Regions from separate parts of the Vibrio aquimaris genome, predicted to be linked through region 1. Evidence: predicted binding sites of a transcription regulator. Region 1 holds the regulator's gene; each other region holds the start of a gene.
The links. The regulator PurR, encoded in region 1, represses purine synthesis genes. The targets are predictions, from matches to a motif close to TNANGNAAACGTTTNCNTNA.

Region 1 (5,644 bases):
GCCCTACGATTCCATCTCCTCTGACTTGGCAATGTATTCGCTGTGATTTTAGAAGTTCACAGACTATATGAACTTCTATTACATTAGCGGTTGAGAAAATTTTCAAAATTAACTCTCATTTTGAGTTTGTGTGGCTCCTTTGAATTTTCCCATCACCCATTTAGTGACTACTGGGAATAGCCCAAGTAAAGCAAATGATAGTAATACAGGAGCAGATACGATACCCGATAGGCTTTCTATTTGTGCTAATTGTGTGCCTGCGTTGAGATAAACCGCTGTACCCGGTAGCATTCCCAATTGGCTTACTAGGTAAAAACGAGCAGTAGATATTGGTGTTAGCCCCATTAAAAGGTTTATTAGGAAGAAAGGAAACACAGGTATTAGGCGAAGCGAAAATAAATAGAATGCCCCATCTCTGGCCACTCCGTCATTGATTGCTTTTAATTTGTCGCCAAACTTGGTTTGCACCCAATCTCGAAGTAAAAAACGACTGCTGAGAAAGGCGAGAGTCGCACCTATGGTGCTTGCAAAAGAGACAAGTAAAAGACTGGCCCAAAAGCCGAATAAAGCCGCACCTAGAAGCGTCACCACGGCAGCGCCTGGAATGGAGAAAGCAGTAATGGCGACATAAGCTAGAAAATAACTTATAGCGGCTAGTGCAAAGTTGTTATTTATAAACTCAGATAGCGAGGCTTGTTGAGCTTTAGCATTTTCTAAAGTGAGATATTGACCAAAGTTAATGCCAAGAAACACAATCAATCCGACGAGCAGAATTCCTAACACGAGCTTTTTATTCATAGAGACTTCCTAAATATGAGTAAAGGGATATGAAAATAAGAACAGTTGAAGAGAAGTAAAATTTCAAACAGAAAAAAAAAGCCAACCTAGCTGGCTGACTTAGTTTCAAAGTATGTTGTGATTAGCTATTAAGAAGGCTTTCTAACTCCGCTCTGCGAGTAGTAGGAATCACTGACCAATGTTTACCTTTTATAGCGCCTTCTAAAGCCCAGAGCAACTCAATTGACACCTCCGCAGAGTGTGTTGCTTGAATCGCCTTAAACGCCTTTACTGACCCTATTTGTTCTAAATTCTCGACGCTATCGATTCCGGCTTTCTTTAACATACGTTCTGTTGCCAGTCGAAGGTTAGGTAAATCTTTAAGTCGAGTCGGCCTAGCTTTAGCTTGTGTCGTCTTTTCTTTCTTGGCTACTTCCAGAGAGCGATAGGCTAAAGAAAGCGCTCGCTCTTCACAAGATGCAATATTATCAGTTAACGCAAAGTATTTTGTAACGACGGGGAACCCACGTTTTTTATATACGTACGGTGTTAAACCCTCAGTTTTAAATTGATTGGCGAGTTTGTCATCGGCGCGGATGTGCAGCTTATCGTTAACGACTAATGCGAACATTATGTCGTCTGCGAAGATGCCGAATCCGCCGAACATTGAGCGCGATTTTATCTGACCAAGCTGATCAAAAAGTCGCATCGATTCTTTAAGTATTGGTTTATCCATGCTGTTTTATCTCGGTGTATATTTTATTATACGCCACCAAAGTCAGGTCCGAGAGATTAGCAAAATAATGCAGGTAAAATGTTGATAAAGAAGTCATACATTTTTTAGAACAAACACATATGGCTACCGAAACATCAAATCACCAGTCCATGTATTGTTTTAAACGGTATGATAGCTTGCATTATTGCCCATCGGCAACTCCGCTACCTTTCAGTTCCCTGAGTCAGGCCGGAAGCTTTGCGTCCCACTCTTTCGAGATGGTTTGCCCTGTTCGTGGCATTAGTCGAACAATTTAAGAATAAATAAGATTTGAGGTAAGTATCACATCATGATTGTATAAGTGTGATGCCGATCCAGATATTTTGTGTCAAAATGATAGATTCGGCTAATAGTTTAACTTATCAGCCGATTTGTATTCATTCACTTAGATTGTAAACCGTATCACGAACCACAATCTCTGGGTGCATTTCGAAAACACGCTTTTCATGCTCTTTATCTTTGATACGTTCCAAAAGGATTTCAAACGCATTTTTACCTACGCGACGTTTAGGTTGATGCACAGTAGTAAGTGGTGGAGAGAAGTATTCAGCGAGCTCTATATTGTCATAGCCAATAACTGAAATCTGTTCAGGTATTTGAATTCCTTTTTGCTGCAGCCTGCTCATTAGACCAAGAGCCATAGTATCATTGAAACAAAAGACAGCCGTTGGTTTGTTATCCATTGCGACAATTTGATCTGCGGCTAGCACAGCAGTGTCGCATTCGAAGTTGCCTTCGAGAATCCAGTCTTCGTTAATTTTTATGTTAGCTTCACTCATTGCTCTGCGAAACCCTTGGATACGTTCTTGGCACGCTGCTTTCTCAAAGTGTCCACTAAGACATGCGATATCTTTATGACCGTGATCGATCAGGAATTTTGTTGCTAGATAGCCGCCTTCTTCGGAGTTATCGATTATTTTATCGGCTTGAGAGCTTTCTGGGCCCCAGTCCATGATGACTTTAGGGATATCCTTCTGGCGGTCAAGCATATCACTAAGCTCTTCGGTTAGGTCGGAACACATTACCAGAATGCCATCAACACGTTTTTCGGCTAGCATACGTATATAATCGCGTTGTTTCTCATATATGCCACCAGTGTTACACAGTATGAGAGTATAGCCTTGGCGGTAACAATAGCTCTCTACACCATCGATGACTTCAGAAAAGAAAAGATTAGTAGATTGAGTGACAAGCATACCTATAGTACGGGTACTGTTGCACTTTAGGCTTCTCGCTACAGCGCTTGGAGCGTAGTTTAATTCAGTCACTGCCTCCATCACTTTTTCTTGTGTCGCTTCTGCAACAAAGCGCGTTTTATTTATTACATGAGAAACTGTCGTTGTAGACACGCCGGCTAAGCGTGCTACGTCTTTGATAGTGGCCATAAGGTTCTGTCCTGTCGATGACTGCCGTGAACTTGCATCAAAAATTTGTGTAAGTGGGCAGTAAGTATCAGAAACACAAAAACCGCCCTATTTAGCGGTTTATATCTAGTTCTGTCAGTTTTTATCGTTTTCGTTCTCGATTTTATATCGCAAACACTGTAAGGGCAAACAAAAACCTAAATCCTAGTAGGCTTTCCATCACATATTTGTGTCTAATTACTCACCTTTTAGATATGAGTAATCCTGTTTGATAAACGCAAGTGTGACTTCTGTCACTGATGCATAAAAGCCGAAGTTATCCAGTTTCAGACACTTATTTACAAATGAGGGGATCCAAGAGAGAAGGTGGGTTTCAATAAATTGTGCTTGTTTCTGCATCGAAGTTTCCATCGCCTCCGGTTGCATTAGCTTGTTGGAGCAAATGATTAGATGACCGAGAAAGTCTAATTCTACAGCAATGTGATCAGCCGGCTCATTAAGGTTTTTATTCACCTCTATTTGATATTGGTACATTAAGTTTTCCATTTCTGTGGCAGGTACGTCATTGAGCAGTCCTGAATCGCCAATATAGATAGAAGCGTAGGGTAGGGCAGAATCTTTATCGGATTTAAGAAACAGATTACAAAAGTCAGCCGCTAGTTCGAGTTGGGCATTGTTTCTGTCGAGCATACGATTAAGCGCATTTATTAGTTTGTCTGTACATGGCCTTAATTGCTCATTCTGCCCAAGTGCTGTTAGGAAGGAGCGAATTTGGGGCGAATGGTACTCTTCAAGTATCTCAGCAGAAAGTTCTTTGGCGAATAAACTTGATAACCACCAATAGATTTCGGCGCGCTTCTCATTTAAGGATTTGAGGTCGTCCATTAGATAATATTCTCCACACTTATGTAAGCTATCTGGGATAAAACTTGTGTTATCCATAAAATATCAGTTCGGTGTAGTTTAGGTTGTTTCAAATCAAAAAAAGAGTGCGTATGCACTTATAACCGACACAAATACTAGAATTATGACAGCTTATGAATAGAATACGAGTCAATAGGTTAGGTGTATGTAGTGGTGGAGATGGGTTATCACGTATTAATTGTCGAAGATGACGCAGTGACTCGAAGTAAATTGGTTGGCTATTTTCAGCATGAGGGTTATCAAGTATTTGAAGCTGAAAATGGTGAAGAAATGCGCGAATTAATCAAAAGTTGCAGTATTGACTTGGTGCTACTGGATATTAATCTGCCAGGTGAAGATGGACTTTTGTTGACTCGTGAACTTAGAAGCCAGTCAGATATAGGGATCATTTTAGTGACTGGGCGTACTGGTCACATAGATAAGATCGTTGGCCTGGAAATGGGAGCTGATGACTATGTGACCAAACCCTTTGAATTGAGAGAGTTAGTGGTTCGAGTCAAAAATTTACTCTGGCGCATAGGCTCTGTTCGCCAAGCAAAATCGGCTGCAAGCGCTCATAAGTTAGTTCGCTTTGCGCACTGGACATTCGATATACCAAGGCGCTCTCTAACAAAAGAAGGTAAGCCTGTGAAACTGACTAAGGCAGAGTATGAGCTGTTGGTGGCGCTATCTTCTTATCCCAATCAGGTACTAAGTCGTGAGAGAATTCTTAATATGATCAGCCACAGAGTTGAAGCACCTAATGACCGTACGATAGACGTTCTCATTAGACGGATGAGAGCCAAAATGGAGTGTGATCCTAAAAACCCTCAGCTATTTGTTACAGTGCATGGCGAAGGTTATATGTTCGCAGGAGAATAAAATAAAGAGTATACCGAGACATGCTCGGTATACATAGAATGTTAGGCGTCGCCATCAGGTACAGGGTTATCAGAGGCTATTCCTGCCTTGTGATCATTGTTTGAAGCCCAGTTGCGCAGAGTTTGCCATATCAATCCAAGCGTTTCATGCCAGTAAATTTCAGTTTGTTCGAGGTACACTGCTTTGGGCGAATATTTGTCCCAGACTTGTTCTACATTGCGTTGAGCTAGATAGTTAGTTGGTGCTGGATAGGGCTTTAATCCTGCAGAGTAAAACTCATTTAGTGCTCTTTTCATATGACTCGCTGATGTCACAACAACGAGCTTTTTACGTTTGACAAATGCTGCAGCTTGCCGAGCCTCTTCCCAAGTATCTCTCGCAGTTTCCAACAGAATAATATCGGATTTGGCAACGCCTAAGGCTAGCGCTACTTTTGCCATCATCCTAGCGTTGCTGACATCAGATCCCCCAGCATACCCAGATAAAATTAATTTTGAACCGGGATACATTCTCATCACTCTTATCCCTTCGGAAAGTCGCATTAGGCCGGTTCGGCTGAGTTCGGAAGTCGGGGGAATCTTATCGTCTACCACATGCCCACTACCAAGAACCATAACGTAATCTATGGTGCCATCTACTGGAAAGAATGCGGTGTATTGACGTTCGAGAGGGAGAAGAAGCCTTGATGCAATAGGCTGAAAAGAGATCAGAAAAATACCGATAAAGGAAAAGAGAACGACAAAACACCCCGTTTTTTGCTTTCGAGTAAACATAATGAGTGTTAGGCCGATAATCCCGATCATCAGCATGAGTGGTAAAGGCATTAACAGTGATGACACCACTTTTTTAAGCTCAAACATACTTAAATAGTCCGAAAAAACACCAATTGGTTTCAATTTAAGAGAATCTTTCTTTATATCTGCTTTCTATGTGACAAAATAGC
Region 2 (5,644 bases), 1.3 Mb from region 1:
TTCATTAGAGCGAAGGGTGTGTGACATACCCAACTTAGTCCACTCATAGGTCCAGTTACCACTGTGATATCCCATCACAGTATCGAGCCATTCATCATAAGTTCTTGAATGCTTAGAGGATGCTATCTTGGATAACACTTCATCTGCTTCAATCGGATCTAAACCTTGCCATGCCCATTGCAATCGATTGATATTCCTATACCACTTAGCCCCCTCTCTGTGACGTTTATCGTCTAATATTTTCTGGCTGCTTGGCATATATTGAGTAAGCGAAGAGGTTTCCTTCGCTTGCTTATGGTTGGTAAACAGAGTTTCTGAGAGGTTTTTGCTCACTTCTTCAGACATGACATGGCCTAGTTATTAAGTTTTCTGTATTGTATACATGGATTGGATTAAAAATCAGATCTGGCTTGCTGTTTAACATACAAGTTCACATTCAGCTGAAAATCAAAATAAGCGCAGCAGAAAAGACAAACCAAAAATGACCCACTAGGGGCCATTTTAGTCTGATTCGATTCCATTATCTCCGTGTCTTGCACAGCAAGACAAGGACTCTGGTTTTAATCAAATTATTTTTGCTTGCGGTTTATTGGTTCAATGTACTGAATCGACATGTCCCAAGGTTGTTCTATCCATGTTTCTTGCTCAATATCTACCACATAATCATCAAGTAAAAGCGCACCGGAAGGTTTGGCACAAACTGCAATAAGTTTCGCTTTTGGATAAAGTTCACGTAACTTACGCGCCGTATCACCACTATCTACCAGATCTTCTACGATTAAATAACCTTCACCATCACCTTCAGGCGCTTTGAGAACACTCATGTCGCGTTGGTGATCATGATCGTAACTGGAAATGCAAATGGTATCGACATAACGAATACCCAATTCACGAGCTAAAATCGCTCCGGGAACAAGACCACCTCGACTCACAGCCCATATCCCTTTCCACTGTTCTGCTGGCATTTGCTTCTCAGCAAGTTCCCGGCAGTAAGCGTGCATTTGATCCCACGTAATAATGAACTTCTTAGTCATTGTAATAACCCAATAATTAAACTTGCCACTGCATAGACGGATTCCGACTAGCAAGTATGAAAAGCGCTAAGCAACCATGTACTTGATGATAAAGACTAATGACATAACCCAAACACTAAGAGAAACATCTCGACCTTTTCCGCTGCATAACTTTATTGCAGCATAAGCAATAAAGCCCAACGAGATACCTTCAGCGATTGAGAAAGTTAACGGCATCAATAAACATGTCACAACAACAGGAGCCGCTTCAGTTAAATCCTGCCAATCGATATTTGCTAACCCTGATAGCATCAAGATTGCTACGTAAAATAGCGCACCAGCCGTCGCATAGGCTGGAATCATTCCCGCCAAAGGAGAAAAGAATAAAGCAAGTAAGAATAAAATACCAACAACAACAGCAGTTAAGCCCGTACGGCCACCAGCTGACACACCCGAAACGCTCTCAATGTAAGATGTGGTGTTGGATGTTCCAAGCAAAGCCCCAACAGACGTCGCGGTTGAGTCAGCCAACAGCGCTTTGCTTAAACGAGGGATTTTGCCATCTTTATCCATTAAGCCCGCTTTTTGCGTAACACCCACCAAGGTACCAGCGGTGTCAAATAGGTCGACAAACAAAAAAGCGAAGACAACTGAAATCATACCCACTTCAAATACGGCAGAGAAATCCAGTTGCAGAAAAGTAGGTGCGATACTCGGCGGTGTGGACATAATACCCGCCCATTGAACATCACCAAATGCCAAACCCAAGCCCGTCACCGCTAAGATAGCAATCATAACCGCACCTTTGATGCCACGATTGACTAAAGCAATGGTTAGGAAAAAGCCTATTGATGCCAATACCGCAGGCAATGATGTAATAGCGCCTAAGGATACTAAAGTAGCTGGATTATCAACCACTATGCCAGCATTTTTTAACGCGATAAAAGCAAGAAAAAGCCCAATACCCGCAGAGATGCCCGTTCGTAATGACAATGGAATAGAATGAATTATCCACTCACGAATCTTAAACACACTTAGAAGAATAAACAGTAAACCAGACACAAATACTGCGGCTAATGCAACTTGCCAAGTGTACCCCATACCAAGCACAACAGCATAAGTAAAGAAAGCATTCAGCCCCATACCCGGTGCTTGTGCGATAGGGTAATTAGCAACAAACCCCATGATAAAGCAACCGATCGCAGCTGCTAAACAGGTCGCTACAAATACCGCACCATGATCCATGCCCGCATCCGCTAAAATTGCCGGATTAACAAAGATAATGTAAGCCATGGTCAAGAATGTTGTTAGACCGGCAATGATCTCAGTTTTTACACTTGTGCCGTGTTCACTGAGCTTAAAAATTTTTTCGAGCATAATCGAATTCCAAAGATGAAAAAGTAAACGGTTGCGTAATCGATTGGCGGAATTATAGAGTTTAATATTTTCAAATTCCAGACAGATTTCATCTGTAAGAAAGCAATCTATCTATAAAATTTCAGCTCAAATAATGTGGCACAATATCACTAAATCAAAAACATCTTTAAGTTCATAGAGTAATAAAAAAACGCCACTCAATTTGAGTGGCGGTTGATTCATATCAGTTACAAGAGCACTGAGACAAAATTCTAATTTATAGGGGGTATATAAACTTCATTCAGGAATCTCTGTCTAAGTTAAATAACTAAAACTAGATGAATAGACAAAATCGCCAATGTAAATAGAGTTGCTTATCCAGAGTTTTGCACTTGGTAAACCTTTCATAACCATCACCTTCTAACTCAATTAAAAAACAATCTAGATTGCTTTCTCAGTTTCTTGGAGGCGGCAAAGTGGACTCTTCCCTTGAGCATTTTATCTTCACTGCAGAAGTTAGTTTCTGACTATATCAAAAAGAAACTTTATTACAATAGTTAAAGATTAAAGTCACAAAAACTTAATAAAATAAGAGTTTCACGCATAGAAATTGTAATTAAATTACATCAATATCAGTTATAAACTTCCCATAATGAGCAATTAATATCATATCAATGATTCTGACAATAATCATGATAAAACGGTTTTTTGTTCACTTTTACTACTAGGTTGTAGTAATGAATGATATTCTCAAATGTTCTAATTCGTGCGCCAACCAGAGCCATGTATGCCAACGAGCTTTTAGCATTACATGCCCAAGTCTTGGCACTATCACAGTAAAGGAGTCACCTGTGTCTGAATTTCATTCTGAAGTTAGCGGCTTATCACCAAGCGTCGTATGGCAGTTTTTCGATAAAATTTGCTCAATTCCTCATCCTTCTAAGCATGAAGAAGCATTGGCCCAGTACATAGTCAACTGGGCAAAAGAACAAAATCTAGATGTCCGGCGAGATCCTGTGGGTAATGTTTTTATCAAAAAGCCCGCAACTCCGGGAATGGAACATAAAAAAGGCGTGGTACTTCAAGCTCACATCGACATGGTGCCGCAGAAAAATGAGGACACAGATCACGATTTTGCTAAAGATCCAATCCAACCATATATTGATGGCGAATGGGTAACAGCGAAAGGTACAACTCTCGGTGCTGACAATGGCATGGGGATGGCATCGTGCTTAGCTGTACTGGCTTCCGATGACATAAAACATGGACCACTAGAAGTTTTACTGACTATCGATGAAGAAGCGGGTATGACAGGAGCCTTCGGGCTTGAGGCGGGATGGCTAGAAGGTGAAATATTACTCAATACCGACTCCGAGCAGGAAGGCGAAGTTTATATGGGCTGCGCTGGCGGTGTAGATGGTGAAATCTCCTTCGATATTCAGCGTGAAGCCGTTCCAAGTGGCTACACAATTCGCCAACTGACATTGAAGGGGCTAAAAGGCGGTCACTCTGGCTGTGACATACATACAGGGCGTGGTAATGCCAATAAACTCATCGCTCGTTTTCTCGCAGGCCACGCCCAAGAGCTCGACCTACGCTTAATTGAATTTCGCGGTGGAACACTGCGTAATGCTATTCCGCGCGAAGCTTTTGTGACCATTGCGATCCCAACTGACAATGAATCTAAATTGTCAGACTTATTTGAAGCGTATACAAACCAAATACAGCAAGAGTTGGGAAATACTGAACCTAGCATCATTTCACTAAATCAAAACGTTGAATCGAGCCAAGAAGTGATTGCAATCGCCGATCAGCAACGCTTTATAGCAGCACTTAATGCATGCCCGAATGGCGTCATTCGCATGAGTGATGACATCGAAGGCGTCGTTGAGACCTCTCTTAATGTGGGTGTAATCAGCACGCAAGAAAACACCATCAAGATACTTTGTCTGGTGCGTTCTTTAATTGATTCAGGACGTAGTCAAGTCGAAAGTATGTTGAGTTCAGTTGCTGAACTTGCTAATGCAGACATTGAATTTTCCGGTGCCTACCCGGGGTGGAAACCAGATCCCGACTCAGAAATCATGTCAATCTTCCGCGAGATGTATCAAGGCATATACGGTCACAAGCCAAACATTATGGTAATACACGCGGGCTTAGAGTGTGGGTTATTCAAAAAGCCTTACCCTAATATGGATATGGTCTCATTCGGCCCAACCATCAAATTTCCTCATTCTCCTGATGAGAAAGTCAAAATTGACACTGTTGCTCTTTATTGGGAACAAATGGTGGCTTTGCTCGAAGCCATTCCAGAAAAAAGGTGATCCCGTCAACTTCAATTAATAGTGCACTACAGGGGTAAACAAAGCGCCTCTGTATGTGTGCAACCTATCGTATCTCCCCTTCAACACATCATTTATCCTATTCCCACCGATAAATATTATTTGTCGTCACGATGAGCTTTTCTGTTCGTCCAATCTCTCCTATATTGCTAGGATAGCCCCTTAGTTAGAACAGACAGATAGCCATTCTTAACAATATTTTTATCATAAAAAACAACTTGTTAACATGGGTACTCAAATCGTGGTTAGGGTTAGAATAGTGATCAAAGAAAAAATGGTGCTTGGTTGGCGAGAGACACTGAGTCTGCCTGAACTTGGAATAGCCCAAATAAATGCCAAAGTGGATACGGGGGCACGCACTTCATGCCTTCACACCTTTAAAATGGAAAAATTTGAGAAGCACAATGCGCCTTGGGTTCGGTTTTGGATTCATCCTATACAACGCAACACCGAAGAAGAAATCATTTGTGAAGCCGCTATTATTGATGAGCGAGTCGTCAGAGATTCAGGAGGACATGAAGAGTCGCGCTACGTTATTGAGTCAATGTGTTCACTGGGAGGAGAAACTTGGCCGATAGAAATCACTCTCACCAATCGTGAAAATATGTCATTTCGCATGCTTCTAGGAAGAACAGCTATGGGAAAACGAATTGTCGTTGATCCAAACCAGTCATATTTAATCCCCTTTGAGGACAGCAGCCAATGAAAATAGGTATCCTATCACGTAATGCTAAGTTGTATTCTACTCAACGTTTAATAGAAGCGGCACAAGATAGAGGACATGAAGTCAAAGTGATTGATGCCCTGCGTTGTTACATGAATATCAACTCAGACAAGCCTCAGATCCATTTCAAAGGGGAAGAACTTTCTGGATTCAATGCCGTGATCCCAAGAATCGGTGCTTCGGTCACTTTCTATGGTACAGCTGTTCTG
Region 3 (5,644 bases), 1.1 Mb from region 1:
TCCAAAACTAACCCAGCACATAACCTTCCCATTGCCAATTAAAATAAACCCCAACTGTTATTTCGAGCGTTTTAATAGTTAAAATAACCATTTTCTTGGTGAATATGTCAGAGTAGCGAGCAGGGTACGATAAGGAACTCAAACTCTTGGTATCATGTTTTTATTTATGTGATTAGATTCTTATGCGATATCAATCTTCCCCTTTTATTCCACAAGAAAGACAAGAAACCACAAGAGAAAGAGCAGAGCGTCAACGGCAAGAGCGCAGAGCTGAGTTAACCTATACCGCAAGCGATGAGAAGCGATGGGCTGAAAATCGTGAACGGGTTTTCAGAGAGCGCCAACAAGCCGCTTAATGAACTAGCGGCCGGTAAATTTAACGCTCTTAAAAAAGGCTCCGCAAATACTGAAGAGATCAAAAAAGTCCAACAGGCTTTGATTGACTGTGGCTTTGACTTGGGGTCATTCGGTGTAGATGGCGATTTTGGCCGCGCGACAGAAGGCGCCGTTAAACAGTTTCAAACCCACTATAAACCCACACATACCACGCATAACAGTTACCAATTTGGTGATGTTGATGGGGTTGTAGACAAAAATACCATTCTTGCTTTAGATGAGGCGGTTAAAGAAGGTTGGAAGTTTGTTGATGATGAGATGGACGAAAAGTGGCTAACAGTGCCCAAGGGACAGGTGACTTTTAACGCAGAAGGTAATGATGCAGAAAGTTCAAATTACTTCTCAAGAAAAATTCATTGGCCAGGAAATAGCAATTCAGGTGTGACAATAGGTAGGGGGTATGATTGTGGTAATAGGAGTCAGGAAGCAGTTCTAGCAGATTTAACGAATGCTGGAGTTTTTCCTGATATAGCAAAACTGATATCAGAAAGTGCGGGATTAAAAGGAGAGAACGCCAGTCAGTTTGTAAATAAAAATATAAATAAAATAGATGCAATTACAAGAAAAGACCAACATAACCTTTTTGTATCTATCTATCCAGAGTATGAAGATAGGGCTAAGAATAACTACCAGAAATGGACAGAGAATAAAGAAAGTAGGGTGAATTGGTTAGAACTTGATAGTAAGATCAGAGATATTCTGGTGGACTTCGTATATCAAGGGTTTACAAAAGGCCCTAAACCAATGACAAAAGGTATGTTAAATGATAGACAAGTCCTTATTGATTATATTGAAGGAAGCTCAGTGTTGAACTCTTATGAACCAGGAAGACAAAGAGCAAATTACTTGAGAGGACAGGGTGAGTGAATACAAAAATTATAATTTCTACTCTTATTTTTCTTTTTTCAAGCGTATCGGTATCTGCTTGCACTAATTTAAGTTCATCGAGCGAGCTTTTAAGCTGTAAAAAAGAAGTTGAGGCTACATCTAGAGCTAAAATGCAAAAGGCGTATTTGAATTTGGATAAATATTTATCTGGTGCTGATGAATATCAAAAAAAGATTAAACTGTCTCAAGAATCATGGGCTAAAGCAGCTACTCAAAATTGCGATGTTTATTCCTACTTTGCGGAAGAGGGCTCAATGGCACATGATATTGCTATAAGCGAATGTATGGCAAGTGAGTACAAGAGTAGAGAAGAATTTATCATTTCCTTGTCTGATGTGGTAGAGCAATTTTTTTAGCCAGTTGAGGCCAAACATAAAAAATCCCCATCAACATAGCTGATGGGGATTATTAACTTATCGTAACAAGCTTCATCACCTTTAAACGATGAGCTTCACTCGTTACTTTTTCTTGGTGTGGAACTGCTCGCAAGCAAGCATGGTGTTCTCTATCAGGCTCGCAACTGTCATAGGGCCGACGCCGCCAGGGACTGGGGTAATAAAGCTTGCTCGCTCTTTGGCGTTGTCATAATCCACATCACCAATTAACTTGCCCGAATCTAAGCGATTGATGCCCACATCAATGACCACGGCACCTTCTTTAATCCATTGACCCGGAATAAAGTTAGGCTTGCCTACTGCCACGACCACAATGTCTGCTTGTCGAACATGGCTTTCAAGATCTTTAGTGAATCTGTGGCATGTGGTTGTGGTGCAGCCAGCAAGCAATAACTCAAGTGTCATTGGGCGGCCGACAATATTGGAAGCACCGACAACAACCGCGTGTAGGCCACGTAAATTAATGTTGTAGCGATCAAGTAATGTGATGATCCCTTTTGGTGTACATGAGCGTAACTTAGGAATTCTCTGAGCTAGGCGGCCGACATTATAGGGGTGAAATCCATCGACATCTTTTTCAGGGTGAATACGCTCAAGAACATGAGTAGCATCAATACCAGCCGGTAAGGGCAGTTGGACAAGGATACCGTCTATTTGATCATCATTGTTAAGTTCATCAACCAGAGCCAGCAGCTCTTGCTCGGTTGCCGTTGTGGGGAGATCATATGACTTGGATACAAAGCCCACCTCCTCACAAGCGCGGCGCTTACTCCCAACATATACTTGTGATGCAGGGTCTTCACCAACCAGTATTACCGCGAGTCCAGGTGCTCTTAAGCCTGCATTAAGGCGTGCTTTTACGCGCGCAGCGACTTCTGAACGGACAGTTTGAGAAATAAGAGTTCCATCAATATTTTGAGCGGTCATGACGTTCCTTTAAAACAGAATGGCTATTTTGCTGGGCGCATTGTCGCAAATTATCCAACGAACATCCATAGGCAAACGTTTGCTTTGGGGTGTTTTTAATCAAAACTCAACCTGGTGGGCTTTTTTTAGTCATTCAGTTCATAATGTTACGAAAAGGTCTTGTGTTAAGACGCTGAACTCGTATAATCCTTTCCCTGTAGCGCGCCCTTAGCTCAGTTGGATAGAGCACGTGCCTTCTAAGCATGTGGTCGCAGGTTCGAATCCTGCAGGGCGTGCCATTTATTTAGAAAACCCCAGCATCACCTGATGTTGGGGTTTTTGCTTTTTGGGTCTCAAATAATCCTAACTGACATGCATTTTCTCTCTCATCACGCTAGGCGATAGGGAAAAAAACTCTTTAAAACATCGACTAAAATGGGTGGTTGAAGAAAAGCCTGTCGATGCGGCTATGGTTGAGATGGAGTCTTCCGATTGGAGCAATAATTGCCTTGCATAGGTTAATCTCAGTTCTAAATAGTACTTAGAGGGCGAGGTTTGAATATGCGTCTGAAACAGTCTTTCTAATTTTCTGCGCGATATCTTGAGGTAACGGGCTATGTCTTCGACATGGAGCGGCTCGTCAAGATTACTGACCATTAATAGATTGGCTTCTTTGACAATCGCTGGTGTAGAGCCTGGTAGGCAAGTGTGAAGCTGTGGCGTTGAATTTTGGGGAATGGAACGGTCACAAGAAAGGATTTCTCGCACCGCATTAGAATTGGGCTGGCTGGTTATTTTTTGCACTAGCGCTAACATCATATCGAGAGTGCTACTTGCTCCAGAAGAAGTGAAGATGTTTTCGTGTTCAACGTAGGAGCTTGATGATAAAACGCTACGAGGAAACCTTTCTTTTGCATAGGCATGATTGTCTGGATGAAGGGCATAGTGGTTTCCATCAAGAACGCCTGCATGGGCAAGAAAAATAGCCCCATTCCAAATCCCCCCTAGAATGGTGCTGCACTTACTACTTAATGCAATCAGCTTTGACAACTGAGGGTGTTCATTCAGGCTAGTTCGATAACCTCCGCAAACGATCACAGCATCGATATCTTGTAATGCCTTTACTTCGTCTAATGAGTGATCAGGCGTAAGGCCAATACCAAGATCGCTGAGCACCTCGCCATTGCCTAATCCAACCGTAGCAAAGGTGAATCGCGCCGAGCCTTCCACCAAATTTGACGTCACTAAACAATCGACCGCACAAGTAAATGACATTAGGGAAAAATGCTCAAGCACAACAAATAGCACTGAGGTTTGTTTACATATGGTTTTTTCTTTCGCGATAAAACATTGGTTGGTATCTCTCATTGGAGCTGAGAATTTTCTTATTATTTTCATCACCATGCCTTGAGGTTTGAGTGCCATGGCAGTGTCTCAGGTAAGCGACTTGTTACAAGTATTCTCAATATAAATTTATTACCCACATCACATTATTTTCAATATCCAACGCAATGATTCGGTGATTTGTCGCAAAAGCAACAGTTGTTGACGCACACAGTCGGTCATGGAACAGGGATGCAGGATATTTTGTTAACACTATTGTTACATTAATGTGCTAAAGGAGAGACGTGTGTTCTACCAAAATGACACCATTGAAGGATTTGATGATGAATTGCTTAGTGCTATTAACAGTGAAGATACCCGTCAGCAAGAGCATATCGAATTAATTGCCTCTGAAAACTACACCAGCAAGAGAGTGATGCAAGCGCAGGGAACACAGTTGACCAATAAGTATGCAGAAGGCTATCCAGCTAAGCGATACTATGGGGGGTGTGAACATGTAGACACTATCGAGCGGCTTGCTATTTCACGCGCAAAGAGCTTGTTTGGCGCCGATTATGCGAATGTGCAGCCTCATTCTGGTTCACAAGCGAATGCTGCCGTTTTCATGGCTTTGCTCAACCCTGGCGATACGGTTTTGGGAATGAGCCTTGCCCATGGTGGTCATCTAACTCATGGCGCTAAAGTCAGCTTTTCAGGAAAAATCTATCATTCTGTTCAGTACGGTTTAAATGAGGCCACTGGTGAAATCGATTACGATCAAGTCGAGGAACTGGCCAAGCAACATCAACCAAAAATGATCATTGCTGGCTTTTCTGCCTATTCTCGTGTGGTTGATTGGCAAAAGTTTAGAGATATCGCTGACTCGATTAATGCCTATTTGTTTGTAGATATGGCACATGTCGCGGGACTGGTTGCCTCTGGTCATTATCCAAACCCACTTCCTTATGCGGACGTTGTCACGACCACAACCCATAAAACACTTAGGGGACCACGAGGTGGCCTTATCCTCGCCAAATCCAATCAAGAGCTAGAGAAAAAACTAGACTCAGCGGTTTTCCCTGCTGGTCAAGGTGGACCACTCATGCATGTTATTGCGGCTAAAGCTGTAGCATTTAAAGAGGCCTCATTAGCAGAATTTACTGAGTATCAAGCTCAGGTTGTGAAAAATGCCCAAGTGATGGCAAAAGGGTTCATTGAACGTGGCTATGAGGTCGTCTCTGGCGGAACGGATAATCATCTGTTTTTAGTCAGCCTTATAAAGCAGGGAATCACGGGAAAAGATGCGGATCTGGCCTTGGGTAAAGCTTGCATCACGGTCAATAAAAACTCTGTGCCTAATGATCCGAGATCACCTTTTGTCACCAGTGGACTTCGAATTGGTACACCCGCTATCACCACTAGGGGCTTTAAAGAAACCGAGTCAGCCAAGCTTACCGATTGGATTTGCGACATTTTAGATGACTTAGACAATGAAGAGAAAATCAAGTCTGTGCAAGCCAAGGTAGCTGCATTGTGCGCAGAGTTTCCCGTTTATCGATGATCTCAGCCAATAGGCGCTTAACAATACTCAATTAAAAATCGATGCGCCTATGACAAGACGCTTGGACTTTAACGTTTTTTGGAAGGTAAACAATGAAGGATTACTCAGGGTTTGGTCTATTTAAGCATGCCTTAACCTATCACGAAAACTGGCAGCGAATTTGGCGAAATCCCAC
Region 4 (5,644 bases), 730 kb from region 1:
AAAGAAGTAATTTAACTCCTAACATGGATGCGTTAGAAGTAAAAAACAAGGGGGAAGGGCGTAGAAATAGGAGCCGTAGGGATAGCTTTATTCTCGAGCTATACAAAAACATGGCTTTCCTTTAGCCATTAAATCCAGTATGACAAAACCAATCGATTAAGTGGTAGTTCAAATATTTAAATATCAAGTCTGTTAATTTCAATGGCTTTACATAAAAATAAGACGTAAATTTAAGCAATGGGTGATGCTGATTACGGGTGTTGCAATCATTGCTAACTGATATGAGTAATATATGGAAAGTTATATTCTTTATGTGTGCCTAGCTGGAGCGACTATATCTCTGCCTGGACCAGCTGTCATGCTTACGCTCAATAACTCGGTACAAAAAGGTCGTAAAAAAGCATTGAGTGGAATATTTGGAGTAGCGACCGCGATTCTTTTTATTTCTGCTATCTCTGCGACTAGTCTGGGCGTGATATTGACTCAATCTGCTTTTGCTTTCAGCCTAATTAAGTTTTTTGGTGCTATGTACTTATTATATTTAGGCGTGAAAACGTGGCGCGCAAAGCCTTCATTTGAAGTTACGCTTGGTTCTAGTCATCATTCTTATTCTCGGTGTTTTTGCGAAGGATTCTTGGTTTCTATTTCAAACCCTAAAGCTATCGTATTTTTTATGTCGGTGTTTCCACAGTTTATAGATGCATCAAAAGATCACACCATTCAGTTGCTTGTAATGTCGGTGACATTCAGTTGTCTCGTAGTCTTGATTCACAGTGTTTATTCTTTTATTGCGCACAAGGCTAAGAATAAGCTTTCAACGGAAAAAAATAAGCTGAGAATGAACAAAGTTAGCGGTGGGGTTTTTGTTGGCTTTGCAGTGGGCTTAGCGTCATCAAGTAGATAACTAGCGTTAAATAGTTATGACCCCATGTAAATTAATGTTTGTTGGCAGATTTTGCAGCTATACGAATTGTGATTGCGCTGAATTTTATTGTGGCGACGTATGGTGAGTGGGTGGATCTGACATCCGCATTGGTATTGATAGATTTTTCCTTGCACTGAATCTAGAGCAAAATCGTGAGTGGTGTTGGCGCTGACACCAAATACGGATGTCATTATGTTCTGCCACTCTTTTCCATGGGGTTTGACTCTGCCATATACCTGATAGGTAATAAGATGAGCAACTTCATGTGGAATCACTTCCTGTAAGAAGGCTTGTTGGTTCTCTATGAAAAGAATGGGATTTAAACGGATTTCATTTAGCTGTAAGTACGCTTTTCCCGCTGCTTTGCCTTTGAGTCGATACTTGATTGTTGGCATGGCAAAGGAGTGCTGAAAGTGCTGCTGAGCTATGACTACATACTTTGCCATAATTTGTTGTGCGCGATAGCTAAGTTCTTTGTCCACATCGACTCCCAATAAATTCGCCCCAAGTCATGGGGCGAATAGTATAACGAACAAAGCAAGAGTACTAATGGTGCTTTTTCCTTATTGCATCATGGTAAGCATGCCAGGTTCCGTAACCTAGAATGGGTATAGTGAAAAACATGCCTATCCCGTAGGTCGCAAATCCAATTAAAATCCCACCACAAATAATACCAGCCCAGACAATCATGGCTGGAATGTTAGATTTGACAGCGTTAAAGCTGGTAAACACTGCCGTCATCATGTCGACTCTGCGCTCCATCATCAGCGGAATGGAAAAGGCTGAAATACTAAATACGATGGCCGCTAAGACAAATCCAACAAGCGAACCTATGACAAGGAAAGGCAGAAAATCGGTAATAGGGGCACCTTGGACAGAGGGATAAAGAGCATGAAGAAGGGCAGCAATCCGCATCCAGAAAATCATACATACTGCGAGCAATACAGCAAACGCCCATTGTGACGAAGAGTTACGCCCAATGGCTTTCATTGAGTGTAACAGCTTTGGCTTGTGACCTTTTTCCAGTTCCCAAGCTGCATCATAGAGTCCTAAAGCAAGGAAGGGACCTATCAATCCGTACACAATTAAACTTGGCATTACGACCAGATGTGTACCTTGCCACTGAACAAGTAATACGATTCCTATTGCTGCGGCCATAAAACATAAACCATAAAATCCGCTAATTAGAGGAGCACGTATAAAATCTTGTAAACCGAGTGATAACCAATGAAAAGGCGCCGATACATTGAGTTCATTACATGGGATTGTGCGCGCATATTCACTGTCTGGCACGGGTTGTTGTTTTTGATCTATATCTTCTTGTTGGTTCACCGTACGAGGCATATATCCTCCTTGATCGATTCTCAGTCATAGACCACTTTTCTTTGAAAGTGGCGTGTTGGAACACGATGCTCGGCTTTGCGACCGCTGGTTAAGCTGCGCATCTGTAACTTGTAGGTTAAGAAATTACCATTCGTTTCTTAACCTTTTGTTAACTATTGACCCCTTAACAAAAAATTACAAATTTGCTTATTGCTTTTTGTGGCATAAAACAAAGGGCTTCTGGATATCCAGAAGTCCTTTGTTAATAGGTAAATTAGATTAATTTAGGCCTGCAAACTCACGCAGTAGCACTGCTTTATCTGTCGCTTCCCATGGAAATTCTTCACGACCAAAGTGACCGTAGGCTGCAGTCTTTTTATAAATTGGTTGAAGAAGATTAAGCATCTCTTGGAGACCGTATGGGCGCAAATCAAAGTGTTGACGAACCGCTTCGACAATGACTTCCTTAGACACTTTTTCTGTGCCGAATGTTTCCACCATAATCGACGTTGGATCGGCAACGCCTATGGCGTAAGAAAGCTGAATTTCACAGCGTTCTGCTAGTCCAGCAGCAACAATATTTTTTGCTACATAACGTGCTGCGTATGCAGCACTGCGGTCTACTTTAGATGGATCTTTACCTGAGAATGCACCACCGCCATGTCGGGCTGCACCACCATAAGTATCGACAATGATTTTACGACCCGTTAGACCACAGTCACCCATAGGTCCACCGATAACAAAGCGGCCTGTTGGGTTGATGAAGTAATTGGTATCTTTGTTTAACCATTCAGAAGGAAGAACAGGTTTGATGATCTCTTCCATTACCGCTTCACGAAGCTCAGGTGTAGAGATTGATTCACTGTGTTGAGTTGAAAGTACAACTGCATCAATACCTACGATATTGCCTTGATCATACTGGAACGTAACTTGAGACTTAGCATCAGGTCTTAGCCAAGGTAGAGTGCCGTTTTTACGTACTTCGGCTTGTTTTTGAACCAGAAGATGAGAGTAAGTGATAGGAGCTGGCATTAACACATCGGTTTCATTGGTTGCGTAACCAAACATGATGCCTTGGTCACCGGCGCCTTGCTCTTTAGGGTCGCTCTTATCGACACCTTGGTTAATATCTGGCGATTGCTTACCTATGGTGTTTAGAATGGCACAAGAATCAGCATCAAAGCCCATTTCTGAGTTGATGTAGCCAATCTCACGAACGGTTTGACGAGTTAACTCTTCGATATCTACCCATGCTGAGGTTGTGATTTCACCACCCACCATCACCATGCCAGTTTTGACATAAGTTTCACAAGCAACGCGAGCTTTGGGGTCTTGTTCAATAATCGCATCAAGCACTGCATCAGAAATTTGGTCTGCAATTTTATCTGGATGACCTTCTGATACTGACTCAGAAGTAAACAGGTGTTTAGCCATGATAGCTCCGCTTTAATTTGGGATAGTGAATGAGCTTATTCACTAGTATAGAATAGGTTCAATAATAGTAGGTGTATCTACTTCTAGACGTCTATTTTAGTTTTGCTAGTGCTAATTTCAAGCTTTTTTTACTATTTCATATTCAATTGTTTGCTTTTATTATCCAGATATTGTTGATTATTATATTAGTTTTTAAAGTTACTAGAGAGTGTGTATTAGTCAGTAAAACGTTTGCAGTGGCCTGAACGCTTTGAGAGAATAAAAGACATTCAAATCTGTTTTTCGCTTAATGCACTCAGGAGCAAACATGTCTTCCCGCAAACACCTAGCTAACGCTATTCGTGCCCTTAGCATGGACGGCGTACAACAAGCCAATTCTGGTCACCCAGGCGCCCCAATGGGCATGGCGGATATCGCTGAAGTTCTTTGGCGCTCACATCTAAATCACAACCCAGCAAACCCTGAATGGGCCGATCGTGACCGTTTCGTACTGTCGAACGGCCATGGCTCTATGCTGATATACTCTTTGTTGCACCTTTCAGGCTACGCGTTGTCGATTGATGAGCTGAAAAACTTCCGTCAGCTGCATTCTAAAACCCCGGGTCACCCAGAATATGGTTACGCACCAGGTGTTGAAACGACTACGGGGCCTCTTGGCCAAGGCATTACCAATGCAGTCGGTATGGCCCTTGCGGAAAAAACGCTAGCGGCGCAGTTTAACAAGTCAGGCCATGACATTGTCGATCACTACACCTACGCCTTTATGGGCGATGGCTGTTTGATGGAAGGGATCTCGCATGAAGCGTGTTCTTTGGCGGGTACACTAGGTCTTGGTAAGCTTATCGCGTTTTGGGATGACAACGGCATTTCAATCGATGGTCACGTTGAAGGCTGGTTCTCTGATGATACGCCTAAGCGTTTTGAGTCTTATGGCTGGCATGTTATTCCAGCGGTTGATGGCCACGATCCTGAAGCGATCGATGCGGCGATCAAAGCTGCGAAAGCCGATCCTCGTCCAACATTAATTTGTACTAAAACCATTATTGGTTTTGGTTCACCGAATAAATCAGGCTCTCACGATTGTCACGGTGCTCCGCTTGGCGCTGATGAAATTGCGGCTACTCGCAAGCAATTGGGTTGGGAACATGGTCCATTTGAAATCCCTGCGGATGTCTATGCCCAGTGGGATGCCAAAGAAGCTGGCACAGCCAAAGAAGCAGCGTGGAATGAAAAATTTGACGCTTATGCTGCAGCTTACCCAGCAGAAGCGGCAGAGCTTAAGCGCCGTCTAAATGGCGAACTGCCTGCTGAGTGGGAACAAAAAACCAGCCAAATCATCGCAGATTTGCAAGCTAACCCTGCCAATATTGCTTCACGTAAGGCGTCGCAAAACGCGCTGGAAGCCTTTGGTCAAATGCTGCCAGAATTTTTGGGCGGCTCTGCCGACTTAGCGCCTTCAAACCTCACTATGTGGTCTGGCTCTAAGTCAGTATCGGCGGAAGATGCATCAGGTAACTACATCCACTACGGCGTGCGTGAATTTGGCATGACAGCCATCATGAATGGTATTGCTTTGCACGGCGGCTTTGTCCCTTACGGCGCGACTTTCCTTATGTTTATGGAATACGCACGTAATGCGATGCGTATGGCCGCATTGATGAAGATCCAAAACATTCAAGTCTACACGCACGACTCGATTGGTTTAGGTGAAGATGGCCCAACACACCAACCTGTTGAGCAAATGGCTTCATTGCGCATGACGCCAAACATGAACACATGGCGTCCGTGTGATCAGGTTGAATCTGCTGTGGCTTGGAAACTGGCGATTGAGCGTAAAGATGCGCCAACTGCTCTGGTCTTCTCTCGTCAAAACCTCGCGCAGCAAGAGCGCAGCGCAGAGCAAGTGGCGAACATTGCCAAAGGTGGTTACATCCTAAAAGACTGCCAAGGCCAGCCAGAGCT

Region 2: a site for PurR is predicted at 2,410-2,429, ahead of FIV01_RS11225 (NCS2 family permease). Genes of this name have one in related genera too.
Region 3: a site for PurR is predicted at 2,674-2,693, ahead of folD (bifunctional methylenetetrahydrofolate dehydrogenase/methenyltetrahydrofolate cyclohydrolase FolD). Genes of this name have one in related genera too.
Region 4: a site for PurR is predicted at 3,902-3,921, ahead of metK (methionine adenosyltransferase). Genes of this name have one in related genera too.

The regions. Positions count from the first base shown of each region.
Region 1 covers NZ_CP045350.1:1,139,349-1,144,992, forward strand. Annotated here, with positions in the region: gene FIV01_RS05405 (putative signal transducing protein) at 1-106, opposite strand, end outside; gene FIV01_RS05410 (TVP38/TMEM64 family protein) at 109-798, opposite strand; gene FIV01_RS05415 (TfoX/Sxy family DNA transformation protein) at 920-1,513, opposite strand; cyclic di-GMP riboswitch class I at 1,704-1,790, opposite strand; gene purR (HTH-type transcriptional repressor PurR) at 1,930-2,937, opposite strand; gene torD (molecular chaperone TorD) at 3,154-3,801, opposite strand; gene torR (two-component system response regulator TorR) at 4,000-4,701, shown strand; gene elyC (envelope biogenesis factor ElyC) at 4,743-5,561, opposite strand.
Region 2 covers NZ_CP045350.1:2,427,275-2,432,918, forward strand. Annotated here, with positions in the region: gene frsA (esterase FrsA) at 1-345, opposite strand, end outside; gene gpt (xanthine phosphoribosyltransferase) at 570-1,034, opposite strand; gene FIV01_RS11225 (NCS2 family permease) at 1,101-2,390, opposite strand; gene FIV01_RS11230 (aminoacyl-histidine dipeptidase) at 3,221-4,693, shown strand; gene FIV01_RS11235 (ATP-dependent zinc protease family protein) at 4,974-5,417, shown strand; gene rimK (30S ribosomal protein S6--L-glutamate ligase) at 5,414-5,644, shown strand, end outside.
Region 3 covers NZ_CP045350.1:2,191,652-2,197,295, reverse strand. Annotated here, with positions in the region: gene FIV01_RS20610 (hypothetical protein) at 183-356, shown strand; gene FIV01_RS10140 (pesticin C-terminus-like muramidase) at 319-1,263, shown strand; gene FIV01_RS10135 (lysozyme inhibitor LprI family protein) at 1,260-1,640, shown strand; gene folD (bifunctional methylenetetrahydrofolate dehydrogenase/methenyltetrahydrofolate cyclohydrolase FolD) at 1,743-2,606, opposite strand; tRNA gene FIV01_RS10125 (tRNA-Arg) at 2,808-2,884, shown strand; gene FIV01_RS10120 (GlxA family transcriptional regulator) at 2,949-4,010, opposite strand; gene glyA (serine hydroxymethyltransferase) at 4,216-5,469, shown strand; gene FIV01_RS10110 (sarcosine oxidase subunit beta family protein) at 5,562-5,644, shown strand, end outside.
Region 4 covers NZ_CP045350.1:410,331-415,974, forward strand. Annotated here, with positions in the region: gene FIV01_RS02000 (LysE family translocator) at 293-904, shown strand; gene FIV01_RS02005 (SprT family zinc-dependent metalloprotease) at 919-1,407, opposite strand; gene FIV01_RS02010 (DUF2189 domain-containing protein) at 1,472-2,269, opposite strand; gene metK (methionine adenosyltransferase) at 2,528-3,682, opposite strand; gene tkt (transketolase) at 3,990-5,644, shown strand, end outside.